DNA from 3 places in the Mycobacterium sp. URHB0021 genome. Region 1 is predicted to be linked to each of the others. Evidence: riboswitches for the same ligand, from Rfam matches in the RefSeq annotation. Region 1 holds a riboswitch; each other region holds the start of a gene.

Region 1 (9,859 bases):
GCGCACCGCGGACAGCCAGTCGTCCAGGTCTGGCCACGGTAGGCCCTGCACTGCCACCTGCTGGTCCACCTCGCTGAGATCGACACACACCGACCCGTTCCGCAATGCCCGCACCACGACGGCCACGGCCAGCGCGACGGCCTCGTCGGACTCCTCGGCGAGCGCGGTGAGCCGCTGCGCCACGTGCACATCCGGGGCGTCGATCACCTCGGCGTCGACGAACTCCCGGAGCAGACCGGTGGCCCCTGCGGCCCGTCGCCATTCCACGCTCGTCATGCGGCGACCCTGCCCGCATCGACCAGATCCGACAGCGCGGTGATGAGCGACGCCGGTGGTCGCCAACTGAACACCCCGGCCGGGTGGCCGTCGATGACCGGGGTGTCCGGTCCGCACATCCCCCGCAGAAACAGATATGCCACGCCGCCCAGGTGGCTTTCGGGCGTGTACCCGGGCAGTCGCCACCGCAGAAACCTATGCAGCACAACGCTGTACAGCAGCGCCTGCAATGGGTAGTCCGAATGCAGCATCGCCTCGGCGAGCCGGGGCGGCGCGTAATCCGCGGCGGTCAGCGGTCGAGCGGGATCGCCGAGCCAGTTCGTCTTGTAGTCGACCACCAGATACCGGTCACCGACGCGCAGCACCACATCCACCGAACCCGACAGATACCCCTTCAGCGGTTGGGCGCCCAATGCTGCTCCGGTCAGCCGGTCCGCGTAAGACGCGAGCGGATCGTCGTTCGTCAGATGCCGCCGCAACAACTCGCCGACGTGCGTGAGTCTGACCTCGGGCGCCGCGGCGCGCACATCACCGCCTGCCAGGGGGAATTCGAAGTCCATCTCCCGCAGTCGGTCCCGTAGGCCGATCTGGCGCAGCGTCAGGCCGTCCGCCAGCGGACCCAGCGGACTGTCGTGCATCGGTACCAACGCGGCGGCCAGATCGGGGGCGGGCACGTCGACCGGCCACCACGCCGAGTGCTCGCAGATGTGCCGTTCCAGTTCGGCAGCGAGATCGACGGCGAAGGGGTCGGCCGTCTCCAGCACCGCGTGCACCAGCGTGCCGAATTTCGCGCCCATCGGCAGATCCGCCATCGGCGACGGCACGTCGTCGCCCTGTGCCGCGGCGACGAGCGGGATCTCGGCGACCTCGTCGTCCAGTTCGACCACCTCGGGCTCGCTGCTCACCGGCGTCGACTCGGCCGCGCGGATCAGACCGGAATACGAGGTCCGGCGCCAGGATGTGTCGATCGTGCGGTGGAAGTGCCGGGCCTGGAAATCCGGCCGTGTCTGTGCACGTGGCCGCGGGGCAGCGGGGCGGATGACCGACTCTTCGATAACCGGGCCTCCGACGGCCTCCCACTCCGTGAACGTCGCCATCGCGTCGTGATCGGAAACCTTGCCCGGCACAACGCTGTCCGGCACCACCGGTTCGCCGGGCCGTCGGCCCCGGAGCAACCGCGACAGACCGCCGTTCGGTTCGTCCTTGGACGGCGCCCACCACGCCACCACCTGTGCCTGCGCCCGCGTCATCGCCACATACATCAAACGGCTGTCGTCACTTGCATCCTCGGCGCGCCCCAGCTTCGACACCGCGTTGAAGTCCGGACTGTCGCTGCCACCGATGTGCAGACACCTGGTGTCGCCTTCGTGGTACAGCACCAGCTCGGGTTCCCACACGTTGCGGTTGAACGCGAACGGCAGATACACGATCGGGAACTGCAGTCCCTTGGCGACGAACACGGTCATGACCGCAACCGCCGCGGCGTCATTGTCCAGCCGGCGAGCGTGTTCGGACACGCCGCTTCGGTCGTCGCGCTGCGCGCGCAACCAATCCCGTAGGGCGGGAAGCGTGAAGTGCTCTCGGTGCGCAGCCTGCTGCAGCAGTTGCGTCATGTGCGCCAGGTCGGTCATCAGCCGGTCGCCGTTCTGCCACGACAGCACCCGGTCACCCATGCCGTTGAGCTGCGCCGCCTCGAAGATCGCTGCGACACCACGTTCGCGGGCGTGACTGGCCCACTCCCGCAACGTGTCCGCGACGCGATCGGTCAACTCGTCACCTCCGTCGACGAGCGACTCGGCCGTCTCGCCGAAGAACATCGTCGCCGCCGCGGCCCGCACGATGCCGGACCGGTGCGGCTGATCGAACGCCTCGAGCAGCGCCAGCCAATCCTGCGCGGCATCCGAGGTGAAGATGCCGGAGTCGCCGGTATAGACCGCAGGAATGCCGGCCTCACACAGCGCGTCGTAGCACACGCGGGCGTCTCTGTGCTTCTCCACGATCACCGCTATGTCGCCGGCCTCTAGCGGTCTGCCGTCGAACGTGGCATCCGAGTTCAGCAGGGTGCCGATGTCGGCCGCCAGATCACGCGAGATGTGAGTGCGCAGTTGGTCGATCAATATCACGTGCGTGCCGCTGCGGCCGAACTTCTCCCGACCCACCACCCGCAGCCGGAAAGGATCGGGGCGCGGGGCGCCCACCAGGCGGGACCCTTCGTGGTGCGCTTCGACGTCGTGGACGATGATCCGCTCATGCCCGAGACGCGCACCACGCAGTACCGCCTGCAGTCGCTCCACCAGCGCGGCGTCGCTTCGCCAGTTCGTGCCCAGCGTCATCTGCGTGCCCGCGGTCGCTGACGCACTGAGATACGTGACGATGTCTCCGCCGCGGAAGGCGTAGATGGCCTGTTTGGGATCGCCGATCAGGATCAGCGTCGAGCGGCCGGTGAACGCGCGGTCGATCACCTGCCACTGCACCGGATCGGTGTCCTGGAACTCGTCGACCATCACGATCGGCCAGCGGTGATGCATCCGCGCCTGCGCCGCCGAGTCGTGGGCCTTCAGCGCGTCGGCCAGCCGGCCGAGCAGATCGTCGTAGCCGAGAATGCCGCGTCGCCGCTTCCGGATCTCCAGTTCGGCTGTGACATCCTGCGCGAAGCGAACGCACACCGCCGCGCGCGAACCGGGGTCGGGATCCTCCGGCCGTAGCTGCGTCGCCGGATGGTTGACCACCTCGCGAGCCAGCCGCAGCGCGTCGGGGTAGGTCAGCAGCGGATGATCGCGGTCGCGGCCGAAGTGACGCAGGTAGAGGTCGTCGACGATCTCGGTGACCAGCTCGTCGAGGCTCTCCACCAGCGTCACGCCGCTGTCGGTGTCGCCCGCGACCCCGAGAGATCTGAGTACCAGTTGGCAGAACTGATGTGTGGTGGCGATGGTCGCCGCGTCGAATGTGGCCAGGGCGTCGCGCAGACGTCGCCGGCGATCCTGGAGTTCCTCTGGCGTTCCGGCGAGGAGATGGGCCACCACCTGGTTGTCGCCGGCACGGGAGGGATCGGCGAAAGCGTGGACTGAATCGACGATTTGACGGCGCACTCGATCACGCAGCTCCTGAGTGGCGGCTCGGCTGAACGTGATCAACAGCATTTGGTCCAGCGTGGCCACACCCTCGGCGATATAGCGCGTGACCAGACCGGCCAGGGCGAAGGTCTTGCCCGTCCCGGCGCTGGCCTCCAGCACGGTGGTCGACCGCTCGGCGGGCAGCGGTCCCAGCAGATCGAAGGGCTTCATCGTCACTCCAGCGCTCGCAGCATCGGCAGCCACAGACGGCACGCGTAGGTGTCGAGGCCCCGGTCGACGAGGTGGGTCAGCCATGTGCCCTTACCGAACGCCAGCTGATACGCCGGCTCCTGGTCCTCGCCGGGATAATTGTTGGTCTTCCAACGGAAACCGGCCGCGCGTTCGGCATCGCCGTGGCCGTGCCGGGCGTCCGCCCACGCATAGGACGTCTTGACGGGAAGCGGCAACGGCTCGCGTCGCCCCTCGTCGTCCATCGCGACGAGGTCGGCCAACAGGTCCAGCGCGGATTCCGCAGGCCGGTTCATGATCTCCACCCGCGGTGTCGTGCCACGCCTGGGCCGGCCGATCGAGATGGCCGACCAGTCCCGGCCGGCAGCGTGGGCGAGCAACGCCAGCAACGGAATCCATGGTTGCAGCAGGTGGCGGCCGTCGAGCTTGGAATAGGTCACTGAGACCAGCCGATTCCCGTACACCGGTGAGACGGTGCCGATGAGCCGCCGCCCACCGCCCAGGTCGATGTCGACGTCGACGGCGCCGGGTTCTGCGCTGCGATAGGGACGGGCGGCGTCCGCGATCAACGCGGCCTGATCGCAGATCTCGTTGGCCTTGCGCCAGCCCAGGTTTCCGGGTGGAAGCGTGCCCCGTCGCCATTCGGCCTGACGCGCCTGGTCGGGATCCATGCCGTGCAGCATGTCGTGCAGCATCCGGTCGCCGACCGTCCACTCCTCCAGGCCGTTGATGTCGACCGGCATGGCGTCCTCGACGCCGTCGACCTCCCACGGCAGGGTGTAGTCGAGCGCGCGGAAGAACCCCTTCACCGGATCGCGGAAGAACGCGACGAGATCGGCGAGCGCCACGTCGTCGGGCGGCGGAGCGGGCAGCGGGCCGGAAATGAACGGGGGTCGGTCGGCGCGCTCGCCGGTGCGCGCGATCGCCGCGCGTTTCACGGTGGTGTCGAAGGTGAACGGCTCGCCGGGTATCAGCATGCCGGGGATCACGTTGCGGGTATCGAAGGGCTGCAACGGATGCCGGACGACTATCCTGTCGCGCACCGGCGCGGGCGTCGTCACATCCAAGGAGTCGATGAGCTCGGCGAGCGGTACCGCGGGTGGGCGTTCCTGACCGGAGTACTCGTTGGCGCCGGTGTAGGTGATCACCAGCTTCTCGGTGGCGGCGCTGATCGCGTCCAGCAGCAATTGCCGCTCCTCGGAACGGATGTCGCGCTCGCCGGTCATCGGGTCGCGGGCCAGCGCATCGTCGCCGTCGACAACGCCCACCCGTGGGAACACGCCGTCGTCCAGGCCGACCAGGCACACCACCCGGTGCGGCACCGAGCGCATCGGCACCATGGTGCACACGGTGAGCGTGCCGGTGCGGAAGTTGGCCCGGGTCGGGCGTCCCGCGAGGTGGCTTTCCAGCAGGGCACGGATGTCGGGCAGGCGCATCAGCGTGCCGGCCCGCGGCCCTGCGCTATTCAGCACATCGGCGAACTCGCGCTCGAGCTGGCTGGTCTGCCAGGCATCGTCGTCGTCGACCCGGGCCAGTAGGCTGATCCCGTCGGCGAGTGAGGTCAACCATTGATTCAATGGCTGTGCACGGGTGAGAGATTCGACGGTATGCGCAAGCCTGTCCACGAATTCGGCCAGCTGCCCGGCGAGTTCGACACGGTTGCTGCCGACGTCGTCGAGCGGCAGGGTGGTGTCGATCCAGGCGTGCGAATCGTCGGACATCGCCACTCCGGCGAGGACGCGGTCGATACCGAAACGCCAGGTGTTCTGGACGAAGTCGACGCCGAACGGTTGGCGATGTGCGCGGTCGAAGCCCCAGCGGATGTTGGCCTGACGGACCCACCGGGTGATGTCTTCCAGGTTGTCGTCGGTGAACCCGAATCGGGCCCGCACCGGTTCGGTCTGCGCGAGGTTCAGCACCTCGCTGGACGTCGCCCGCCCGCCGGCCAATGCCAGCAGTTGGGACGCGACGCCGAGCAGCGGATTGGTTTGCACGAGTGAGCGGTCAGCCAGGCGCACCCGCAACTGATGGGCCGGATGCACGCCACGGATCATGTCGCCGAGCCCGAAGCCGGCGACGATCAGCGGCGCGTAGGTTTCGATGTCCGGGCACATGACGAGGATGTCGCGGGGTTCCAGAGGCCTGTCGTCGGCGAGCAGACCGAGCAGGACCTCTCTGAGGACGTCGATCTGACGGGCCGGCCCGTGGCAGCTGTGGATCTGCACCGAACGGTCAGTTGGGTTGTGCGCCCGGCCTTCCGGCCTGACCGCGTTGGCGGTGATATCGGATTGCAGCCAGCCCAGGAGGCTATCGGGTCGGTCGGTGCCGGCCAGGTATTCGTCGGTCTGCGTCTGGGCGGGCAGGCTGCGTTGCAGCTCGCGCAGGTCGCGGCCGAGAGTGGCCAGCAAGGGGTGGGCCACTTCGCGGTGGCTGGTGTCGTCGCGGCGGGGGACCGGCCCGTGAATGCCGCGGAGTGAGGACCACAGGTCATCGCTGGGGTGCGGTAACCACAGATGGAGTTCGTGGTGGGTGGCCAGGGCCTCGAGAAGTTCGATCTCGGTGCTCGGCAGTCTCGTGTGACCGAAGAGCGAGATCCGCTCTGGCAGGCTGGTCGGGGATTCCTGCAGGGAGGCAACGGTTTTGGCGTGCCTGATGTGGGGCGGGTCGGCATCGATGCGGTCGACGAGCGCACGCCACAAGGCTGGCTGCCAGTGAAGGTCGGGCGTGATGTCGCCGGTGGTTTCGCGTTCCCAGTCGACGAGCAGCTGCGGCCGCTGGCGTGCATACGAGGCGAACAACCCGGCCAGCCGGCGGGCCACCGAGTAGCGCCGGCCCTGCCGAAGCTCCTTCTCCTCACCCGCTTCGAAATGCCCGAGGTGGGTGGCCAGAGGTTTGCACCAGGCCTGCGCGCAGCTGGCGTCGATGACGTCCAGCATTGGCCAGACCATGGCATCGGGTGACCACGGGTCGTCTTGGGCCGTGCCCGTGATCTCTCCGATGAGCGACCGGGGGTTACGGAACGAGATGCCCGCGCAGACACCGTCCTGACCGTCACCGCGCCCGAGGATGTGGGAGAGGCGCTGACTCAGCCAGCGCTCAACTCCCTTGGCGGGCACGATGACGAGTTCTTCGGCGAACGGGTCGGCGAGCGGATCACTCAGGAGCGCACCGAGGCCGTCGGCCAGGAGATCTGTGCGCTCGGCACGGTGCAGGTGCATGGCCATCGAGCGTCAGACTACGGCCGGCTGGCCGTCGCCTTTGACGAGGCGCGTCAATTCCCGGAGCACACGGTCGAGTTCGCCGACCATCCAGCTGCTCAGGCCGCGCCTGCGATAGGCATCCAGTAGCTCGCCGTAGTACCAGAGATGGTCGTGCGGGTTCTTTCGGTTGAACCGGTCCCACAGTGACGGCCCGTGCGTGTGGTAGTCGCGCAGCATCGACCTCGCGTTGTCGAGCTTGTCGGCGACCGAGACCAACAGCATGTCCTGGCCGACGTCCGCCAGGTGGTCGATGTACTTTTGCTTGCGCTCCGGCCACGGCGGCTTCGGCACCTCGTTGGTGTCGCTGCACTCCTCGACGATGCGCGCGACCTCGTTGCCGAAATTGACGCGGATCTCCTCCAGCGTCGGGGGACCGCCCTGATCCTCGACGGCGTCGTGCAGCAGCGCCGCGATGGCCTGCGTCTCCGAGCCGCCGTCGTTGAGCACCAGCCCCGCGACCGTCAGCAGATGCCCGACATACGGGATGTCGCCGCCCTTGCGGACCTGGTCGTGATGCTTCTGCTCGGCGTACACCAGCGCTTTCGAGAACTGCCCCGTCAGTATCGGAGTTGCGGTTTGCTCAGTCACCTTCTTTTGCCTCCTCTTCCAGTACGACCATAGCGAGAGGGAGTGACATTTCTGTTTGCCCATCTCTCAGCGAGAAAGTCGCTGACGGGTCTCGAACGACCGCCCGCGCGGGACGAACTACACTCGTCTCAGCTTCACGAGATGCCGTCGCCAAGCTCCGACTGGACGGCACGCCAACCCCACGCTCGTGGGTGGCTCGGATGACGAAGCGGTCTGCACCAGCCGGTGCGGGCAAGAGCGCCTCGGCCGCCGGGGCCCGGAAACCTGAGAGCCTTTCGTGCGTAAGTCCTTCTTCCGCCATTTCATCGCCGACCCCGTGTGCGCGTTGTCTGACCCCGGTCATCACGTCGACATCGGCCGCTACTTCATGGCCGTGGTCAAGTCGTCGGTCGCCGTCCGGGTCACCGGGGTCGTCGGCGACGACGGGTTGGTCCGCCTCGACTGGGACGACGGGTCGGCCCGTCTCTGGCATCACCGCCCGGCGGATCTCGAATTCGCGCTGCGAGACACCGCGGGCCGCGCCGAATGGGCGCCGGAATGGCAGGTGCTGCTCGTGCCGGGCGCCGCTTTGGCCGACGAGCGCACGGTGTTCACCCTCGCCACACCCGACCAGCACAGCGAGTGCATCGCCGGTTGACGGTTACTCGAAGTCAGCCCTGCCCAACGGTGTTGGAGTCAACGGCGTTATCGTCACCGTGTTGGAGACACCGCTGACGCTCACGAGGCTGTCGTTGCACTCGATCGCCTTGTGGTCTCCGACGCCGGCGACGCTGATCTGCCCGCCCGGCTCCGGCGGCGCCACCGTGGGGTAGCTCGGCATGCTGGGGAAGCTGGGAATCGTCGGGATCGTGCCGCCGGGCAGCGCACTCTTCACGCTGTAGACGATCACGCCCGCGACCCCGCAGATGGTCCCACACGGCCGTTTGCGGTGCCGGGATTGCGGCAACTCCGCCGCCATGATCGGAAACCTGCGCTCCGTCGTGCTCGACACCAAAGATCCGCGCCAACTCGGACAGTTCTACGAGGCGGTGCTCGGCGGAACATTCGAGGCGGTGGACGACACCTGGTCGGTGCTGACGGACCCGACCGGCCGCCGCCTCGCGTTCCAGCTGTCGCCCGAACACCAACCGCCGCGCTTTCCCGACCCCAGGGGTTCCCAGCAGTTCCACCTCGACATCCAGGTCGACGACATCGACACGGCCGAGCGTGACGTGTTGGCGCTGGGCGCCAGCCGGGTGACGGACGCCGAAGGTGAAGACCGCTTCCGGGTCTTCCGCGACCCCGCGGGGCACACCTTCTGCCTGGTCTGGGGCATCACCCCAACCGATGTCTGATCGCGGCAGGCAGCGTCCCCTCGGGATCGCACAGTCGCAGGACTCGCAGCACCGCACCGCTGGCGAGCAGAATCCAGCTCACGGATGCCTGTGCGCATCGTGTTTCGATTGTGCGTAGCGCCGAAAACCCTGCGGTGCCAAAGAATTCCACCTGGCTCAGGTCCAGGATCAAGTGACGGCAGTTGGCGGCGCGCCCGAAAACGTGGGCCGCGAGGCACTCGGCGTTCGAAGCGTCGATGTCGCCGGCGACGCCGATGCGCACCTCGGAGGGACTGAGCCACTCGGTCGAGGCAAACAATCGGTCACCGCCGATCGCGGCCACGGGCCTGCCCGACGCCGGGCGGTCAGAGGGCATTGCTTCGGACATAAGTGTGGTTACGGAAGTAGACATAGCCGACATGGCTCCAATGGTCAGACTAAGAGAGAGCTTGAGGAATAGCGTCAAAAGGGCCGCATAAGCAGGAATGTTGATTCTGCACGCCTACGACGTTTGAAGGCTGGAAACTCAACCTGATCCAACTGTATCGCGAATCGGCCGCTTTCGGAGATTCCGCGTCGATTCAGCGTCGACTCTCATCGACCCGCCAGGATTGACGCTAACGCGCGACAACAGCAAAAGTGACCAAAGTCGCGGGCAGGCTCAGCAGCGCTACAGCCAGTCCCGGCGCCTGAACGTCCAGTACAGCCCTGCCACGCACAGCACGATGATCGCCGTGCTCGCGACCCACCCCCAGAATGTGCTGACGCCGGGATACTGCACGTTCTGGCCGTAGTAGCCGGTGACTGCCGTCGGCACCGCGATGATCGCCGCCCACCCCGTCAGCTTCTTCATCACCGTGTTGAGCCGGGCATCCTGCAGGGACAGGTTCGTCTCGAAAACCGTGGTCACCATGTCCCGCAACGATTCCGTCCACTCCGACACCCGCAACACATGGTCGTACAGATCGGCGTACTGCGGATCGAGTTGCGGCGCCGTCTTGGCGTCCAGCCTGCGATGCTGGATGGCGTTGACCACCTCCCGCATGGGCAGCACGACCCGCCGCAACTGGACCAGGTCCTTGCGCAGCGTGAACGTCCGGCGTTGGAGCGCAGGACCTTT
Region 2 (9,859 bases), 340 kb from region 1:
TCGCGGCGAACAGTCCACCGAATCCGGACCCGATGATCACCACGCTATGACGCCGGGGGGCGACGCTGGGGACACTCATTGGCTGCACTCCTCCCGAGACTCGCAGACGGACAGACCTTAGCCGTGACGCGCGCGCCGAGGGTCGGGTTGATCCACACTCCACGCGGGTTTCGGGTGACATGGCCCGATACTCGACGGTCACCGGCGCGGGTGTACGTCCGCGGGTGTAGGTCATTGTGTCTCACCGGACGTCAACCGGCCCAGTACGCGGAGAAACGTGCGCCGCTCGTCGGCGCTGAGGTCACCCAGCCAGCGCTCCTCGCCGCGCTGGATCTCGTCCTGAACCGCGTTCTTCACCGCGCGCCCGGCATCGGTGATCGCGAGCAGCCGCACCCGGCGGTCGTCAGGATCGGGCATCCGCTCGATCAGGCCGCGCTGCTGGAGTTCGTCGAGATCGCGGATGATGCGGGTCTTGTCGGCTCCGATCGCCGCGGCGAGCGCGGCCTGGGTGCGCATCGACGACCTGTCGAGGGCCACCAGCACGACGTAGCCCCACATCGTCACGTCGTGGGCCGCGAGGACGGGTTCCTCCGCCGTGATCAGCTCCCGAAGCAGCGGGCCCAGCATCGCCGCGAGGCCGGGGCGTCGTGTTTCCGGGGTCGATCGCGATCGGCTTCCACTTCGTGGACTACGTCGTCCACGGATGGACGTCGCGGCATCGCTCGGTGTCGACTACGAACTGCCGCCGACGTGCTCGCGGCCGCGCTGCCACTGGTGCTCGCGGTGCCCGACGGCGATGTCCGCCTGCTCGAGAACGTCCCGTTCGGCCCCGCGCTCGAACCGGTCGACGGCGCAGGTGACTTCGACCGGATCCTGCGCCATCTGGGCCGTAAGCCGGACTGGGCTCAGCGGTACTCGACGGTCACCGGCGAGTGATCCGACCACCGCAGCGCGTACGCGTCGGCACGTTCCACCCGCGCGCTGACGGCCCGCGCGGCCAGCGGCGGGGTGGCCAGCTGGTAGTCGATCCGCCAGCCCGCGTCGTTGTCGAACGCGCGCCCACGCCAGGACCACCATGAATACGGGCCCGCCACGCCCGGGTGCAGCGCACGCACCACGTCGACCCAACCGGAAGCGAGCAGTTCGGTCAGCCACTGCCGCTCGCTGGGCAGAAAGCCCGATTTCTTGACGTTGCCGCGCCAGTTCTTGATGTCGTTCTCGGTGTGCGCGACGTTCCAGTCGCCGCACACCACAGCATCGCGGCCGGTCTGGCTCAACACGGTCATCCGGTCCGCGAGCGCATTCATGAAGCGCTCCTTCTCCATTTGGCGGTCCGTCCCCGCCTCACCGGTCTGGATGTAGAGGCTGACGACCGTCGCGCCGGCCGTGTCGACCTCGAGATACCGCCCATGAGAACCGAACTCGGGTGACTCCATCAGCTGCGCGGCCACGATCGGATGGCGGGACAGGACCGCGACACCGCTGCGGCCCTTCAGGTGCGGCTGCGCCGACGCGAGTTGCCAGCCCTCGGACAGCGCCGGCGCCAGCGCCGAAGCGAGCTGGTCGTCGTCGGCGCGCGTTTCCTGCAGGCACACCACATCGGCCGTCGTTTCGGCCAGCCACGGCAAGAGCCCGAGGTTGTCGTCGGACCGCCGCTTCGTCGCCGCGCGGATGCCGTTGACATTGATGGTGCTGACGATCAGAGGGGACATCAGCCGATGACCTTAATCGACGAACTTGCGGTACCGGCGGTATCGCCTTAATGTCGGGCAGCATGACCGAGCGCGCTCCGATACACCTGGGTTCCGGCGAGCCGATGTTGTTGCTGCATCCGTTTATGATGTCGCAGAATGTGTGGAAAGACGTCGCGCCGCTGATTGCTGAGACGGGCCGGTACGAGGTCGTCGCCCCGACCATGCCCGGCCACAACGGCGGACGCCGCGGGCCGTTTTTCCTGCATTCCGGCGCACTGGCCGATGATGCAGAACGCCGGATGGACGCGCTGGGCTGGGACACCGCGCACATCGTCGGCAACTCGCTCGGCGGCTGGGTGGCATTCGAACTCGAGCGCCGCGGCCGGGCCCGGACGTTGACCGGTATCGCCCCGGCGGGCGGCTGGCGCCATTTCACCCCGGTGAAGTTCGAGATCGTCGGGAAGTTCCTTGCCGGTTTGCCGCTGTGGGTGTCCACCCTGGTGCTCGGCCGGCACCTGCTGAAACTGCCGATCACCCGGCGGCTCGCGTACCTCCCGGTGAGCGCGACGCCGAACGCGCTGTCCGACCAGGATCTCGCCGACATCATCGACGACGTCTCGCACTGCCCGGCGTACTACCAGTTGCTGGTCAAGTCGCTCACGTTGCCGGGACTGCTGGAGATGGCCGACGGCAGCGCGCCCACCCACCTGGTGATCTGCGAGAAGGATCGGGTGCTGCCCCACCCGCGGTTCACCCGACACTTCACCACGCAGCTGCCCAAAGACACCCAGATCACGCACCTCGACGGCGTCGGGCACATCCCCATGTTCGAGGCGCCGGCCCGGGTCGCCGAGGTGGTCGTCGACTTCGTCGACCGGTACGCGGTGCAGACACCGCCCAACGAGGCGATCGGCTAGGTGTCGAGGGACTTCTTGAAGTTGACCGCGATGGTGTCGAGGAACTCCTCGCTGGTCTGGTAGGGCTGCTCGTCGCCGATCAGCTGGGCGAGGTCCTTGGTCATCTGCCCGCCCTCGACCGTGCCGACGACGCTTTCCTCCAACGTGTTGGCGAAGTTGATCACCTCGGGGGTGCTGTCCAGCTTCCCGCGATGCGCCAGCCCCCGCGTCCACGCGAAGATCGACGCGATCGGGTTGGTCGAGGTGGGCCTGCCCTGCTGGTGCTGGCGGAAGTGCCGGGTCACGGTGCCGTGCGCGGCCTCGGCCTCGACGGTCTTGCCGTCCGGGGTCATCAGCACCGACGTCATCAGACCGAGCGAGCCGTACCCCTGCGCGACGATGTCGGACTGGACGTCACCGTCGTAGTTCTTGCAGGCCCACACATAACCGCCCTCCCACTTGAGGCAGGACGCCACCATGTCATCGATCAGCCGGTGCTCGTAAGTCAGCCCCTTGGCGTCGAACTCGTCCTTGTAGTCCTCGTCGAAGATCCGCTGGAACTCGTCCTTGAACAAGCCGTCGTAACCCTTGAGGATCGTGTTCTTCGTCGACAGGTACACCGGATAATTCTGCTGCAGAGCGTAATTGAACGACGCGCGGGCGAAGTCCTGAATGGATTTCTTGAAGTTGTACATGCCCATGATCACGCCGCCGCCCTCGGGGATCTGGACGACGTCGTGCACCATCGGCTCGCCGCCGTCGTCCGGCGTGAATGTCACCGTGAAGGTGCCCGGCTGGTCCACCTTTGTGTTGAAGGCCCGGTACTGGTCACCGAACGCGTGCCGGCCGATGATGATCGGCTTGGTCCAGCCCGGCACCAGACGCGGCACGTTCTTGATGATGATCGGCGCGCGGAAGATGGTGCCGCCCAGAATGTTTCGGATCGTACCGTTGGGCGACAGCCACATCTGCTTGAGATTGAACTCCTTGACCCTGGCCTCGTCGGGCGTGATGGTGGCACACTTGACGCCGACGCCGTGGCGCTTGATCGCCTCGGCGGCGTCGACGGTGACCTGATCGTCGGTCTCGTCGCGGTGCTCGATGCCGAGGTCGTAGTAGTCCAGGTCGATGTCGAGGTACGGGTTGATGAGAGTGTCCTTGATCAGCTTCCAGATGATGCGGGTCATCTCGTCGCCGTCGAGCTCTACTACCGTGCCTTCGACCTTGATCTTCGACATAGGCGCCACCCTACAAGGGCTGACCAGCCCGTTACGTTTCGCTTTCGCAACCGGCGGGTGCCCCGGCCGGTGTGTCAGACCTTCGCGGCCTCCAGCGTGGAGTTCAGCGTCTTGCTCGGCCGCATGACCGCCATGGTCTTCTCGCGGTCCGGGTAGTAGTAACCGCCGATATCGACCGTATCGCCTTGTACCTCAGCCAGTTCGGACACGATGGCGTCTTCGTTCTCGGCCAACGACTTGGCCAGTGAGGCAAAGTGGTCAGCCAACTCCTTATCGTCGGTCTGCTCGGCGAGTTCCTGTGCCCAGTACATGGCGAGATAGAACTGGCTGCCCCGGTTGTCGAGTTCACCGGTCTTGCGCGACGGGTTCTTGTTGGCTTCCAACAGCTTTCCGATGGCCCCGTCGAGGGTCGTGCCCAGGAGCGTGGCGCGCTTGTTGTCGGTCTTGCGGCCGAGGTCCTCAAAACAGGCGCCGAGGGCCAAGAACTCGCCCAGCGAATCCCAGCGGAGGTGATTCTCCTCGACCAGCTGGTGGACGTGCTTGGGCGCCGACCCGCCTGCGCCCGTCTCGTACATGCCACCGCCGGCCATCAGCGGCACGATCGACAGCATCTTCGCGCTGGTGCCCAGCTCCAGAATGGGGAACAGATCGGTCAGGTAGTCGCGCAGGATGTTTCCCGTCGCGGCGATGGTGTCCTCGCCGCGGATGACACGCTCCAGCGTGTACCGCATCGCCCACACCTGCGGCATGATCTGAATCTGCAGGCCCTCGGTGTCGTGGTCCTTCAAGTACTCCTTGACCTTCTTGCGCAGCTCGGCTTCGTGCGGACGCTCGGTATCCAGCCAGAACACCACGGTCATGCCCGAGGCACGCGCCCGGGTGACGGCCAGCTTCACCCAGTCCCGGATCGCTGCGTCCGTGACGATGGGCATGCGCCAGATATCGCCGGCTTCCACGTTCTGTGTGAGCAAGACCTCGCCGGTGTCGAGGTCGACGATGTCGGCCACCCCGTCCTCGGGGATCTCGAAGGTCTTGTCGTGACTGCCGTACTCCTCGGCCTGCTGAGCCATCAGGCCGACGTTGGGCACGGTGCCCATCGTGGTCGGGTCGAACTGGCCGTGGGTCTTACAGAAGTTGACGATCTCCTGGTAAATGCGGGAGAAGGTGGACTCCGGGTTGACCGCCTTGGTGTCCTTGGTCCGCCCGTCGGCGCCATACATCTTGCCGCCGAGCCGGATCATCGCCGGCATCGACGCGTCGACGATGACATCACTGGGAGAGTGGAAGTTCGTGATACCACGCGCCGAATCGACCATGGCCAGCTCCGGGCGGTGTTCGTGGACAGCATGGATGTCCTGGATGATCTCTTCGCGTTGCGACGCCGGCAGCGCCTCGATCTTGTCGTAGAGATCGGACATGCCGTTGTTGACGTTAACCCCCAGTTCGTCGAGCACCTTCTGATGCTTGGCGAAAGCGTCCTTGTAGAAGACCTTGACAGCGTGGCCGAAGACGATGGGGTGCGACACCTTCATCATCGTGGCCTTGACGTGGAGCGAGAACATCACGCCGGTCTTGTAAGCGTCCTCGATCTGCTCCTCGAAGAAGTCGCAGAGCGCCTTGCGGCTCATGAACATGCTGTCGATGACATCACCCTCGTTGAGCTCGACCTCCGGCTTGAGGACAACGGTCTTTCCGGGCTCCCCGCCCCGTTTGGTCTTCAGCACCATCTTGACCTTGCGCGCCTTGTCGAGCGTCATGGACTTCTCGCCGTGGTAGAAGTCGCCACCCTTCATGGTCGCGACGTGTGTGCGCGATGCCTGTGACCACTCGCCCATGCTGTGCGGATGCTTGCGTGCGTACTCCTTGACCGCCTTGGGCGCGCGACGGTCCGAATTCCCCTCGCGCAGTACCGGGTTCACCGCGCTGCCCAGGATCTTCGCGTAGCGCTCCTTGATGGCCTTATCCTCGTCGGTCTTCGGTTCCCCGGGGTAGTCCGGCAGGTCGTAGCCCTTGGCCTTGAGTTCCTTGATGGCCGCCAGCAACTGAGGTACCGAGGCGCTGATGTTCGGCAGCTTGATGATGTTGGTGTCCGGCAGATGCGTGAGGCCACCCAGTTCAGCCAGGTTGTCCGGGACGCGCTGCTCCTCGGTCAAGCGGTCGGAGAACTCCGCCAGGATGCGTGCCGCCACCGAAATGTCGCTGGTTTCGACGTTGATCCCCGCCGGTTCGGTGAACGTCCGAATGATCGGCAGAAAGGCATAGGTCGCAAGCAGCGGCGCTTCGTCGGTCAGCGTGTAGATGATGGTCGGCTGCTCGGCGCTCATGTTGTCTCCCGCGTCGGTGTCGGTCAGGTTGAAAGTAGCTCCGCGTTGTCACGCGGCTATCAGTATCGCGTTGGGTATGACGCTACGCGCGAGCGAGGGGTCCGGGTACTGCTCCCGATCGAGGTCGGGTACACGGCGAGCGGTCCGCAAGATAGGGGCATTTTCCCCATGCGGGGCACGTCGCGCCGGCGGGAGGATCACATGGTGTCCTCGCCCCCGCAGAACCCGCTGGCAACCGATCAGTCTGGTGCGATACGCTTCGGGTCGGTCATGAGCGCCAGCGTCAAGCCCCGGCTCGCTGGCCGGCAACCCTCCAACCGCGGTGGGGTGCCCCGGGTGATGACCAGGTTGAGTAGCCCCAGCCGGCTACGCGGCAAGCGCGGGTCCGTCAGAACGGGCCCCCCGAGAGACAGGGAAACCTGATGCGGAGGCCCACTGTGTGCCGTTGCTGTTGAACCCCCCCGCCGTGCGCCGTCGTTACTTGACGTACCCGGCCGCCGGCGCCTTCCCCTGGATTTCCGAACCTCCTAGGAGCGACCCCGAACATGAGCAGCAACGAACTCGACGACCCCACCGCGCGCTGGTCTTTCGAGACCAAACAGGTCCACGCCGGTCAGACGCCCGACGGCACCACGAACGCGCGGGCCCTGCCGATTTACCAGACCACCAGCTACACCTTCAACAGCACCGACCACGCGGCCGCCCTGTTCGGGCTGGCTGAACCCGGCAACATCTACACCCGCATCATGAACCCGACGCAGGACGTGGTCGAGCAACGCATCGCCGCGCTCGAGGGCGGTGTGGCCGCACTGTTCCTCTCGTCGGGTCAGGCCGCGGAGACACTGTCGATACTCAACATCGCCAATGCGGGTGACCACATCGTGTCGAGCCCGCGACTGTACGGCGGCACTTACAACCTTTTCCACTATTCGCTGCCCAAGATGGGCATCGAGGTCAGCTTCGTGGAGGACGCCGATGACCTCGACGCCTGGCGCGCCGCCGTCCGGCCCAACACCAAGGCGTTCTTCGCCGAGACGATCTCCAACCCGCAGATCGACGTGCTCGACATCCCGAGCGTCGCGGCCGCCGCCCACGACGCGGGCGTCCCGCTGATCGTCGACAACACCATCGCCACGCCCTTTCTGATCCAGCCGATCAGCCACGGCGCCGACATCGTCGTGCACTCGGCCACCAAATATCTTGGCGGGCACGGTACCGCGATCGCGGGCGTGATCGTCGACGGCGGCACCTTCGACTGGACGAACGGCAAGTTCCCCGGGTTCACGACGCCCGATCCGAGCTACCACGGTGTGGTGTTCGCCGAACTCGGACCGCCGGCGTTCGCCCTCAAGGCCCGCGTCCAGTTGCTGCGTGACCTCGGCTCGGCCGCGTCGCCGTTCAACGCCTTCCTGATCGCGCAGGGACTGGAAACGCTCAGCCTGCGTATCGAGCGACATGTGGCCAACGCGCAGAAGGTCGCCGGGTACCTGGTCGACCACCCCGACGTCACGTCGGTGAACTACGCCGGCCTGCCCACGTCCCCGTGGCACGAACTCGGAAAGAAGCTGGCGCCCAAGGGAACCGGCGCCGTGCTGGCCTTCGAGCTCGCTGGCGGCATCGAAGCGGGCAAGGCCTTCGTCAACGCGCTCACGCTGCACAGCCACGTCGCCAACATCGGCGACGTCCGCTCGCTGGTGATCCATCCGGCGTCGACCACTCACGCCCAGCTCAGCCCCGAGGAGCAGTTGGCCACCGGCGTGACACCGGGTCTGGTGCGGCTCGCGGTCGGTATCGAGGGCATCGACGACATCCTGGCCGACCTGGAGCAGGGTTTCGCCGCCGCCAAGCCGTTCAACAGGGCCGGAAAGGCCGATCCGCAAACGGTGGCGTCGTTCTAGGGAGATGACGTGACAATCTTTGATACGACGCCGGTCGATATGGCTTCGATAGCTATGACAACGGTCGGTCTCCCCGCCGAGGGTGAAGTCGGCGTGGTGAAGATCGGCGCCCTGACGCTGGAGAACGGGGCGGTGATCGAGGACGTGTCGATCGCCGTGCAGCGGTGGGGTGAGCTCTCCCCCGGCCGCGACAACGTGGTGGTGGTGCTGCATGCGCTGACCGGCGATTCGCACGTGACGGGTCCGGATGGACCGGGTGACGAGACCGAGGGCTGGTGGGAGGGCGTCGCCGGACCAGGCGCCCCGATCGACACCGACCGCTGGTGTGCGGTCGCCACCAACGTCCTGGGTGGCTTTCGGGGCTCGACCGGCCCGAGTTCGATCGCGCCGGACGGCAGGCCATGGGGGTCACGGTTTCCCCAGGTTTCCGTGCGCGACCAGGTCGAGGCGGACATCGCCGCGCTGGCGGCGCTGGGCATCACCGAGGTCGCCGCGGTCGTCGGCGGCTCGATGGGCGGCGCCCGTGCGCTGGAGTGGGTGGTCAGCCATCCCGACGACGTGCGCGCGGCCCTCGTCCTGGCCGTGGGCGCGCGCGCCACCGCCGATCAAATCGGCACCCAGAGCTCTCAGGTCGCCGCGATCAAATCCGACCCTGCCTGGCAGAACGGCGACTACTACGGCAGCGGGCGCTCACCTGACGTCGGCGTGGAGATCGCGCGTCGCTTCGCCCACCTGACGTATCGCGGCGAGGCGGAGATGGACGCCCGGTTCGCCAATGACCCGCAGGGTGACGAGGACCCGTTGAACGGCGGTCGGTATTCGGTGCAGAGCTATCTCGAGTACCAGGGCAGGAAGCTCTTGGCGCGCTTCGACGCGGGCACCTACGTCGCCCTCACCGATGCCCTTTCCAGCCATGACGTCGGCCGCGGCCGTGGCGGTGTCGAGGCCGCGCTGCGCGGTTGCCCGGTACCGGTGGTTGTCGGCGGTATCACCTCGGACCGGCTTTACCCGCTGCGGTTGCAAGAGGAATTGGCCGAGCTGTTGCCTGGTTGTACCGAGTTGAACGTGGTCGATTCGAAATACGGTCATGACGGCTTCTTGTTGGAAACCGAGGTGGTGGGCAAATTGATTCGTCAGACGCTGGAGTTGGCCTCGCGGTGACGGAGGACACGCGGCAGCGGCAGCGGTCACTGTCGTTCGGCCAGGAGGCGGCGGCCTACGAGCGAGGCAGGCCGTCGTATCCGCCGGAGGCGATCGACTGGCTGCTGCCGCCGGGCGCCAAGGATGTGCTCGACCTCGGCGCAGGCACGGGAAAGCTGACGACGCGGTTGGTAGAGCGCGGGCTTGCGGTCTTCGCGGTTGATCCGATCCCGGAAATGCTTGAGATGCTGAGCAGTTCGCTGCCGGACACCCCGGCGCTCCTCGGCACTGCCGAGGAGATTCCGCTCCCCGACGACAGCGTCGACTCGGTCCTCGTGGCGCAGGCGTGGCACTGGTTCGATCTCGAGCGGGCCATCAAGGAAGTGGCTCGGGTGCTGCGGCCGGGCGGCAGGCTCGGACTGCTGTGGAACGCCCGTGACGAACGGTTGGGCTGGGTCAAGGATCTGGGCCAGATCATCGGCCACGAGGATGACCCCTTCAGCAGCACGGTCACGCTGCCGAAGCCCTTCACGGGCCAGGAGCGACATCAGGTCGAGTGGACCAGTTATCTGACCCCCCAGGCGCTGATCGATCTGGTCGCGTCGCGTAGCTACTGCATCACCTCGCCCGAGCAGGTGCGCACCAAGACTCTGGACCGGGTCCGCAACC
Region 3 (9,859 bases), 3.1 Mb from region 1:
GATGACTCAGATCGATGTCTACTACGGGCCCGGCCACGAGTTTGCCGAGTGGATCGACAAGCACCACTTGCACGACGAGCCGGTGCTTGTGTATCGGCACGGCAGCACCACCCGGGGCAAGATCCCAGATGGTTGGGTGCTCGTCCATGACGATGATATTTGGATCACCGGCGCCTGGGAACTAGACGGCGTTGATAAGGCTGTTACCAGCGCCAAGCAACACATCTCCCAGCTCTAACCCAGAAACACGAAAAAGCCCCCGGGCTCTATGGCCGATGGTTTCTTTGTTGGGCGGGAGTCGATTCGGTCCTCAAGGCGTTCATGCAGGGCCATGAGGAATACCGATACAATCGACGCCGAGTTGCGTCTGGTTTGCTGCGCTGCGCGGGGCATGCCGGGAAACGGGCGGGCCGCTGAACGGATGTGCTCGTGGCCGATGGTCTACTTGACGAGCGACTGATGCTGTTGTGAATTTGCTGTACGGGTGTAAGCCAGCAGGCCCTACGATGCGGGGCCATGACCACGTTGCCGCCCGGCTGGTATCCCGATCAGGCGGGGAGTGGCGGGCAACGCTACTTCGACGGAACACCATCCACTACGGATTCGTCGTTCTGGCCATCCTTGCGCTGCTCGGCACGCTGATACTGGCCACACTGATGTTCTCGACGGCCAGCGACCCGAACACGGAAGGCATAGGTGTCGGGATAGGTCCGCTGTGGCTGATGTGGGGCGGCATGTGGACGTCATATGGTCCGCCTCCGGCATCCACCACACCCGACGTGGCAGACGGCAGGGATGACGGCTGCGCAAGCACGCTCATCAGCGCACGGCAGCATGCCCGGCGGGGGTCCTGCAGTCGCGAGTCAGTGACGGGCCGGTAGACGGTCGCTCCGCATGGAGTGATTGCGCTGTCTGCGGTTTCCTACACCAGTTCCAGCGTGCGCTGACGGTGCGCTGCGGCGGCGGCGATAACCCGAGATACGGCCGAATGATGCACCCCGGTGTTCTTGGCGATCCGGTTCTGCGGATCACCAGAGTCGTGGGCGGCGAGGATGCGCGCGACCACCGCGACAGGTTGGCGTGTGATCTTCTCAGCAACCAGCACGGCCGCGAGTACGCGGTTCGGTTCGTCCGCGCTGGGAACCGCGCCTTCCGTCGCGGACGCATTCGCGTCGTTGCGGTCCGCCATCGCCACGGAGGCGGGTGTCGCGATCGAGGCGTCGCGTCTCGAAGTCGCGGTGATCGCGCTCGGAGCCGCGGTTACTCCCGCGCTACGCGTCGCGTTACGGCTGCGACGTGCAGGTTTGTCACCAACTGCAACGAGCGCGAGCGTGGAGACGCCGATCGCCAGATCGATGACGAGAGGCAAGACGGGCGCGAGTCCTGGCCGGATACCCGCGATCACCGCGAGGTCGCGCAAGGCGACGAACGACAAGATGAACGCGCCCACCGCGAGTGCTCCAGTCGCGGCCACCGCCGCGCGGTAGACAGCACCCGAGGCGGTCACCTCGGCCAGCACGGCAAGACCGTGGACCGACAGCAGGAGCACGATGGGCGGCACCGCGGCGACACTCCCAGCGAGCGGCCGAGTATCGGGCGCAGCCGTGAGCCACGCATGCGCCACGTTGCCCGCCAGCGACACCCATGTGGCGAGAATCAGCCACGTCCAGAAGAACCGGACCGCCCGCCGATGGTTCCTGCGCGTGATGTCGCCCTGGGTGAGGTTGGTGGTCATTGCTGGTTCCCCGCCAGGACATGGTCGAATGTCCGCTCCCCGATCGTTACGGTGACGCGAGCTTTGGCTCCGAGGGCGTTGAGGTACTCGGACAAGGTGCTCAAGAGCACATCACCCCGGCGCTCAAGTTGAGACACGCTGCCCTGAGTGGTGCACAGTCGAGCCGCCATCTCGGCCTGGGTAACTCCGGCCTCGCGGCGGATCTCCGCCAGTTCGATCATGAACTGAGATTAGCTGCGACTGATATCAGTTTCAACTGATACACGCTTGTTAGCTTGGTCGAGACGGGACGCGATAGCTGCCCCTGCGAGCCCTGTGCTGTCCAGGTCGCTCCGCTGCGGTGACGTCGGTCAGTCCGCTTGTTGCTCTCGGCGTTGGCGGACGACGTCTTCGGGGTTCGTGGTGGCAGGCGCGTCACCGAACTTCGCTGCGAGTTTCTGCAGCAGCGCCGTCTCCTGCGTGGTTGGAGGGTCGACCCCAACCAAATACCCCGACTGCGGGTCCCCGGCGTCACCGTCAGGTAGGGCATCGAGGTCAGCCAGCCAGTGCTGGGGAATCGTGTAGCCGTGGTTCTCCCGCATCGCCCGCTCGATGAACTGCCTGGTCGTCTCGGTCGGCCGCCGACGGATGGCTGGAACGCAGGGTGCCACCGTCTCAACCGTGGCGAGATTGAAAGAGCCACTTGAGATCACGTATAGCACGTGATACCTAGGCTTCCATTCGGCGCGGCCACCGAAGATGAGCGCCGAACGCAGACGGTCAGGATCGTGATACCACAGCGTCAGTTTCAAGTCGTCACCTTCGATTTCGACGCGGCCATCGTCGTGAACGGCAACGACCTTCACTTTGACAATCGGCTGCCCGTCCTGGTGTGACTTCTTCCCCTGAATCCAGTGCATCAGGTGGCCGGAGCCGTACGAACCGCAGGAACGATTCTGAGACATTGCGGTACTCCAGAAAGATTGGGCCTCCACTGCCGAGGCGCTCCTGCCCGCACCCGTTGGTGCCAGCCGCTTCGTCATCCGAGCCACCCACGAGCGTGGGGTTGGCGTGCCGCAAGTCGGAGCTTGGCGACGGCATCTCGTGAAGCTCTCTCGATTTTACGGACGTCCGCGTCGGCCATGGCTCTTCGGGGCGCTTTGGGTGGAGCTGCCGGGAATCGAACCCGCTTCTCTACCAGGCAGTATGCCTTCTGAGCTGCATGCTCGCTCCGTCCCGGTCCGGTTCAGTCCCGCTCGTTACCTGCGGTTTTGTTCTCGGGTCTTGACGGCGTCAAGACCGATCACACCGCTGCAAGCCGCCGGTTTCAGATGCCTTGCAGTCGTCATAACAACAGCGTCTGCAACTTCCTGGGCCAGTCATGAAGCTCTCCGCATGTCCCTGACACAGCAGCACGACAGCTGCACGCGCCACTGGTACGTCTTGTCCGGCACCGAGTAGTGCACATCGAAAGACAGCTGGCCACAGGACCTTCATCGCGTTGCGGGGATGCAGATCCTCCCACTCAGCAACCAACCGCTCGCGGGAGATGGGCGCGCCCGGCAGCTTCCGTTCGACCGGAAGGGTCATATCGCTTTCTCCTTACGAAATCGTCAAGGTCTTCCGCCTGGACAAACGAGCGGCGGCCGATCTTAACGAGGGACAGTTCGCCGTCCTTGACCAACGCGTAGAACGTGGTGGGGCTGATGCCGCCCAGCTGATGCCGGGCTTCTTTAACCGGCACGAGGTGCCGGTTATGTTTCTTGTCGCACCATGGGCATAGAAGAAAATCTTCTTGGGGTATCTCGGGACGTTCAACCGCGCGTGCAGGCGCCGGAGTTGGGCCCTCCCGCCGGACGGCTGCCGCGCTGACGGCCTCGTTGACGACGTCGCGGATGGCTTGGGCGAGCCGGTCGGCGGCGTCGCTCATCGCTGTTGTCTCCGATCATCGGTGCGCTGAATAGTGTTGCGATCCAACCAATCCAGCACGTCTGACCAACGGTAAAGCACCCGCCTTCCTCGTTTGACGAACATCGGCCCAGTGCCCCTGTATCGATCCTGGGCAAGAGAAGCGGTCGTGGTGTGGAGGTACTGGGCCACCTCAGCGGGCGTGGCGAGTGCTGGAAGTTTATCGGGCATGACCGCCGATGATAGGAATTGAAAGGGGCTGGTGCCATCTCCACGACACGGGCACGGCTGGGCACTCAGGTGCATCCGACCGCCGCGAGCTGTCGCTGAAACAGCACGGTGATGGTTCCTCTGGGCGATCTCGATCTGGGTGGTCATCGTGTTCCCCTTCTGGCGGTGAGGTCGTACGTCACCGTTCGCTCGCCAACTTCAACGACGATCTTGGCGTCCACGCCGAGTGCCGTGAGTCATGACGCCACCTGTCGCCACCACGGCTAGAGTCCACTCGCATGGGGACATTGACGTAACCGCCGCTGAACTGCAAGCGATCACTGCTGAGGCCAAGAGTGGCGATGTTGCAATGCAAAACGTCCTTGGGACCATCTTCTTTCAACGTGGAGATCTGGATAGGGCTGAGCAGTGGTTGCGGACAGCTGCTCTCGCTGGCCACTACGACGCGGCTTACAACCTCGGCGTCCTGTTCCTCAATGATCGAGCCAACGAACCTGCGGCGGAGCGGTGGTGGCAACATGCTTCAGCGGGTGGCCACGCGGGAGCCAAGCATGCACTAGGGATCTTGTGTTATCAGCGCGAAGATATGGCAGGAGCCAAGCGGTGGTGGGTGGAAGCAGCTCGCGCCGGTGACCAGGATTCCATTGACAAACTCGAAATATTGCTCGCCGACTGAGCCGCTTGGTCTCGACGCCGTCGCCGTTAGTTCCTTGTACATGATCGGTACGAGCCCGGCGAGCAGCTTCTGTGACAGGTCGGGTTGTTGAGGATCTGGGCCGAGAGGTAGACGAAATAGTCACCGCTGAAGGGCTGTGCTCAAGGAGGGGAACAATGTCGGACGCGGCCTCGCGCCTCTCGGTCGACGATCGTCTTCACGTCTCTGCGTCGGCCAGTCCTCGTATCCTCCACCCATGACCGCGCAACTGGGCCGACTCGATGACTGATCAGACCGCCGCCGGGGCCTCGACACGTTTGGAGGACCTGCAGGCTGGGCTCAGATTGTCCGGCTTGTTGCCGCAGACCGTGTCGATCCTTGCGGTTACTGCCCACGGACCTGATGCGGTCACGCTAACCTTCCAGGATGTCAGCGGCGCTCTGGGCCAACGACTGCTCTACCGCACCGACGAGGCCGCGCTGTCGATTGAATCCCCGACCGCCCGCTGGCAGTTCGACGCGGACCCTGCCGAGTTCCGTCTTGCTGCCGAGGCGTTACGGATCCGGATGGCCGGTCTGCACGACCCGATGGTCGCGGTCTCGTCGAGTGCGGTTGAGCCGCTGCCGCACCAGATCCGCGCCGTCTACGGCGAGCTGCTGCCCCGCACCCCGCTGCGCTTCCTGCTCGCCGACGACCCGGGGGCCGGAAAGACGATTATGGCCGGGCTCTACGCCAAGGAGCTGATGCTGCGGGGTGATCTGACCCGAATGCTAATCATCGCCCCGGGCAGCCTGGTCGAGCAGTGGCAAGACGAACTGGCCACCAAGTTCGGCGTCGCCGCCGAGCTGCTGTCGCGGGAGATGATTGGCGGGCTCGTCGATGGCAACCCGTTTGCCCGGTATCCGCTGCTGATCGCCCGGATGGATCACCTGGCCCGCAACGACGAGCTGATGACTCTGCTTGACGCCAGCGACTGGGATCTAGTGATCGTTGATGAGGCGCACCGTATGTCGGCGAACTGGTGGGCTGGAGAGTTGTCCACCACTCGCCGCTACGAACTCGGCCAGCGCCTGAGCCCAATCACCCGCCACCTATTGCTGATGACCGCCACCCCCCACGCGGGCAGTGAATCAGGATTTCAGGCGTTCCTCGCGCTGCTAGACCCGGACCGGTTCGAGGGTGAATACCGTTCGGGCGCGCACACGACCGACACCTCGGGGCTGATGCGCCGGATGGTCAAAGAAGAGTTGTTGACGTTCGAGGGCAAGCCGCTGTTTCCGGAGCGGATCGCCGAGACCGTGCCCTACCAATTGTCCGACGGGGAGAAGCACCTCTACGAGGAGGTGACCCGTTACGTGCGTGAGGAGATGAACCGAGCAGAGCGACTCGGCAGTGACAACCCCCGCGCCCGCACCGTCGGCTTTGCCCTCACCGTGCTGCAGCGTCGTCTGGCGTCGAGTACCCACGCGATCCTCCGCTCGCTGCAGCGCCGCCGTGAACGGTTGGAGACAAAGCGCCGCGAGATGCTCGACCCACGTCTGGCCCGCTCGGAAGACGAGTTAGCCGAGTCGCGGTGGACCCGGCTGGAGGATCCCGACGAACTCGACGCCGACGAGACCGAGCAGCTCGAAGAGGCCGTCGTCGATGCCGCCACGGCAGCGCAGACGATCGCTGAGCTCGACATCGAGATCGCCCAGCTCACCGAGCTGGTCGCCTGGGCGCGCTCGGTGAACGAGAGCGGCGAGGACCGCAAGTGGAGCGAGCTGCGCGCCCTGCTGCTCGATGAACCCCTGCTGCAGGGAGATGACGGGCCCCGCAAGCTGATCATCTTCACCGAACACCGCGACACCCTGAACTATCTGGTCAGCCAAATCCGCAACGTTCTGGGCCGTGGGGATGCGGTGGTGACCATTCATGGAGGCACGCGCCGTGAACAGCGACGAGTCATCCGAGAGGCCTTCACCCACGACCCCGGCACCCGCATCCTGGTGGCCACCGACGCCGCCGGGGAGGGGCTGAACCTGCAAGCGGCCCATCTGATGATCAACTACGACCTCCCGTGGAACCCCAACCGCATCGAGCAGCGGTTCGGGAGGATCCACCGCATCGGCCAGCGCAACACCTGCCGCTTATGGAATCTGGTCGCCGACGACACTCGCGAAGGGCACGTGTTCACCCGGCTGCTGGAGAAAATGGAAGTACAGCGCCGCGCCTACGGCGGCCGGTTGTTCGACGTGCTCGGTGATGCGTTCAGAGACCAGCCGCTGAGCAAGTTGCTGATGGACGCCATCCGCTACGGCGATGACCCCGCACGCCGCGCAGAGCTAGACCGTGTCGTCGACGACCAGGTCGGCAAAGGAACCGAAGATCTTCTCCGAGAACGGGCCTTGGCCCGCGAGTCGCTGACTCCCCACGAGCTGAACGAGCTGCGTCGACAGATGGACGAGGCGCGGGCCCGCCGCCTGCAGCCCTACTACATCGAGTTGTTCTTCCGCGACGCGTTCAAACGCCTCGGTGGGCGGATGACCCGCCGAGAGCAGGGCCGCTACGAGATCACCAATGTGCCCTCCACGGTTCGGCTTCGGCAACGTCCCGGTGCGACGATCCCGATCGCCACGCGTTACGAGCGGACCACATTCGAACCCGACTGTGTCGATGCCGACGCCGCCCGCCGCGCCGAATTGCTTGCGCCCGCACACCCACTCATGGACACCGTCCTCGACGTCACCATCGAGACGCACCGACGGGCCCTCGAAGCCGGGACACTGCTGTTTGACCCCACTGACCCCGGCACCGAACCCCGCTTGATCGTCGCGTTGACCGCCGAGATCGTCGACGGCACCGGGGCGGCGGTGTCCAAACGCTTCGAGTTCGTCACCCTCACTCCGGCGGGCGGGGCGGCGGTCATCGGCCCGGCCCCCTACCTGGACCTGCAGCCGCTGCCTGAGCATGCCCGGGCCGCCGCCGAGGCCGCGCTCGCGGGCGGGTGGTTGGCCGACGGCGTCGAGCAGCTTGCCACGTCCTGGGCGATCGCCCACGCGCAACCCCAACACCTTGAGCAAGTGCGGGCCCAGTTGGTGCCGCTGATCGACAAGACCCGCGCCGCCGTGCGCCAACGGCTGGTGCAACAGATCAACTACCTCGACGCCGAGGCCGCCCGACTGCGCGATACGCAGAGCACTGGCAGGCCCGGTCGGTTACGCAAGAACAGGCAGAGCCCCGAACGGCTGGAAACCCGCGCCCGCGACCTCGAAACCCGCCTGGAACGACGCACCGCCCAACTCGACGCCGAGGCACAACTCGCCGCGAGCCCACCGACTATGGTCGGGGCGGCTCTGGTCATCCCGGCCGGACTCATCCCCGGCGATATCGCCACCCACGCCCGCGAAACAGCACGAGTGGAGCGGCGCGCCGTCGACGCGGTTCTGGCAGCCGAACAAGCCATTGGACGGGACCCCACGGAGATGCCGCACAACAACACCGGCTACGACATCCACTCCACAACCTCCGAGGGGGAGTCGGTTTTCATCGAAGTTAAGGGCCGCATCGCCGGGGCCGAGGACGTCACCGTCACCCTGAACGAGGTGCTACTCGGCAAGAACGTCCCTGCAGCGCACCGCCTCGTTCTCGTGGAAGTCAGCCCCGATGGACCCGAAACCGACCGGCTCCGCTACGTCTGCGAACACTTCCGCAGGATCAACCTCGGAGATCTCGCCGCCACCGACGTACGCCTGAACTGGGCCAAAACCTGGGCGAAGGGCACCGAACCCTGCTGACACCAATCCAACTCGAAGCCTCCGGACGTGTCCCGGCCCACTGCTACGGTCGCCCAAAACAAGAACAGCCCTATAGCCCAGGAGCCGACTACCTAATGCCCCGAACCGTCGTCACCCTCCGCCGGATTGCGGCCACTAGTCTCGGTGCGCGCGACCGGTGTCGGCGATGAGCGACCCGAGGCGCAAGCTCATCGAGGTGGGCATCCCGCTCAAGACGATCAACGAGGAATCGGCGCGGGAGAAGTCCATCCGTCACGGCCACCCCTCGACACTTCACCTTTGGTGGGCTCGCCGTCCGCTTGCCGCCGCGAGAGCGGTGCTGTTCGCCCAGTTAGTCGACGACCCGTCCGCACACCCGGACAAGTTCCCCACCGACGAGGCGGTTGCTGCCGAGCGCACCCGCCTACACGCGTTGATGGAGCAGCTTGTGGTCTGGGAGAACTCCAACGACGAGGAGCTCCTCGCCAAGGCGCATCGGGAGATTCTGGAGTCGACTGGTGGTAATCCGCCGCCTATCCTCGACCCGTTCGCTGGGGGCGGCACCATCCCCCTTGAAGCCCAGCGCCTCGGGCTGGAGGCACATGCGTCAGACCTCAACCCCGTCGCAGTGCTGATTGGCAAGGCGCTCATCGAGATACCCCCTAAGTTTGCCGGACGCCCGCCGGTGTCTCCGGAGGTGGCCAAAGTGCAGCTCGCCCACCCGTGGCCACGTGCCACCGGCCTGGCCGAGGACGTCCGCCGCTACGGGCGGTGGATGCGTGACGAAGCCGAGAAACGCATCAGGCACCTCTATCCCAAGGCCACCCTGCCCGACGGTTCACATGCCAAGGTGATCGCGTGGATATGGGCGCGCACCGTCACTTGCCCCAACCCTGCCTGCGGTATCGCGATGCCCCTCGTTCGCTCCTGGTGGCTGGGCAAGAAGAAGGGTAAAGAGGCCTACGTCGTCCCCTCAGTCGTCGACGGGAGGGTCAGCTTTACTATCGGCCACGACGTCAAGACCGCACCGGCCGCCGACACGGACGGCACCGTCAGACGCACTGGCGCAACCTGCATCGGCTGCGGAGCAGCGGTCGACCGGGAGCACATTAAGGCGGAAGGCCGCGCGGGGCGCATGGGCCAACAACTCATGGCCACCGTTGCCGAAGGCAACCGCACCCGCATCTATATTCCGCCGACAACCGAGCACGAGACAGCAGCCCGTATTGCGCGACCACTCGATGTGCCGGATCAAGAACTCGGCTACCACCCAAAGGACATCTGGACGCCACCATATGGTCTGACGACGTTCGCGGACCTATTCACGGCGCGGCAGCTCACCGCACTCACCACCTTCAGTGACCTCGTCGAAGAAGCGCGCCAGCATGTTCTCGGCGATGCCCTCGCCGCTGGTATGGCAGAAGGGGACCGCCTCGAAACCGACGGCACCGGAGCCGCCGCCTACGCCGACGCTGTCGCAACCTATCTCGGCCTGGGCGTGAGCAAGATCGCCGATATGAGTAATTCGATCGCGCGGTGGAAACCGACAATGGATCAGGCTATTGCTCTTTTTGCTCGACAGGCGATCCCGATGGC

The links. Region 1 has a riboswitch for S-adenosylmethionine ahead of ACVWWN_RS36110 (hypothetical protein). Riboswitches for the same ligand answer to the same signal wherever they lie in the genome.
Region 2: linked by a shared signal. The riboswitch ahead of ACVWWN_RS34490 (bifunctional o-acetylhomoserine/o-acetylserine sulfhydrylase) and the one ahead of ACVWWN_RS36110 (hypothetical protein) in region 1 are both predicted to bind S-adenosylmethionine.
Region 3: linked by a shared signal. The riboswitch ahead of ACVWWN_RS20890 (hypothetical protein) and the one ahead of ACVWWN_RS36110 (hypothetical protein) in region 1 are both predicted to bind S-adenosylmethionine.

Annotation. Positions count from the first base shown of each region.
Region 1 covers NZ_JBSRZT010000002.1:6,912,144-6,922,002, reverse strand. Annotated here, with positions in the region: gene recD (exodeoxyribonuclease V subunit alpha) at 1-276, opposite strand, end outside; gene recB (exodeoxyribonuclease V subunit beta) at 273-3,560, opposite strand; gene recC (exodeoxyribonuclease V subunit gamma) at 3,563-6,802, opposite strand; gene ACVWWN_RS36115 (HD domain-containing protein) at 6,809-7,426, opposite strand; SAM riboswitch class IV at 7,559-7,670, shown strand; gene ACVWWN_RS36110 (hypothetical protein) at 7,704-8,063, shown strand; gene ACVWWN_RS36105 (hypothetical protein) at 8,067-8,384, opposite strand; gene ACVWWN_RS36100 (VOC family protein) at 8,383-8,760, shown strand; gene ACVWWN_RS36095 (STAS domain-containing protein) at 8,741-9,115, opposite strand; gene ACVWWN_RS36090 (magnesium transporter CorA family protein) at 9,410-9,859, opposite strand, start outside.
Region 2 covers NZ_JBSRZT010000002.1:6,572,398-6,582,256, forward strand. Annotated here, with positions in the region: gene ACVWWN_RS34455 (NAD(P)/FAD-dependent oxidoreductase) at 1-79, opposite strand, end outside; gene ACVWWN_RS34460 (MarR family winged helix-turn-helix transcriptional regulator) at 232-627, opposite strand; gene ACVWWN_RS34465 (hypothetical protein) at 751-936, shown strand; gene ACVWWN_RS34470 (exodeoxyribonuclease III) at 906-1,703, opposite strand; gene ACVWWN_RS34475 (alpha/beta fold hydrolase) at 1,775-2,611, shown strand; gene ACVWWN_RS34480 (NADP-dependent isocitrate dehydrogenase) at 2,608-3,828, opposite strand; gene ACVWWN_RS34485 (NADP-dependent isocitrate dehydrogenase) at 3,903-6,152, opposite strand; SAM riboswitch class IV at 6,419-6,538, shown strand; gene ACVWWN_RS34490 (bifunctional o-acetylhomoserine/o-acetylserine sulfhydrylase) at 6,698-8,050, shown strand; gene metX (homoserine O-acetyltransferase MetX) at 8,090-9,211, shown strand; gene ACVWWN_RS34500 (class I SAM-dependent methyltransferase) at 9,208-9,859, shown strand, end outside.
Region 3 covers NZ_JBSRZT010000002.1:3,787,104-3,796,962, reverse strand. Annotated here, with positions in the region: gene ACVWWN_RS20915 (hypothetical protein) at 1-5, shown strand, start outside; gene ACVWWN_RS20910 (hypothetical protein) at 2-238, shown strand; gene ACVWWN_RS20905 (DUF2510 domain-containing protein) at 517-642, shown strand; gene ACVWWN_RS20900 (DUF2637 domain-containing protein) at 923-1,735, opposite strand; gene ACVWWN_RS20895 (helix-turn-helix domain-containing protein) at 1,732-1,956, opposite strand; gene ACVWWN_RS20890 (hypothetical protein) at 2,086-2,679, opposite strand; SAM riboswitch class IV at 2,714-2,824, opposite strand; gene ACVWWN_RS20885 (helix-turn-helix domain-containing protein) at 3,240-3,644, opposite strand; gene ACVWWN_RS20880 (tetratricopeptide repeat protein) at 4,092-4,529, shown strand; gene ACVWWN_RS20875 (helicase-related protein) at 4,790-8,284, shown strand; gene ACVWWN_RS20870 (DUF1156 domain-containing protein) at 8,451-9,859, shown strand, end outside.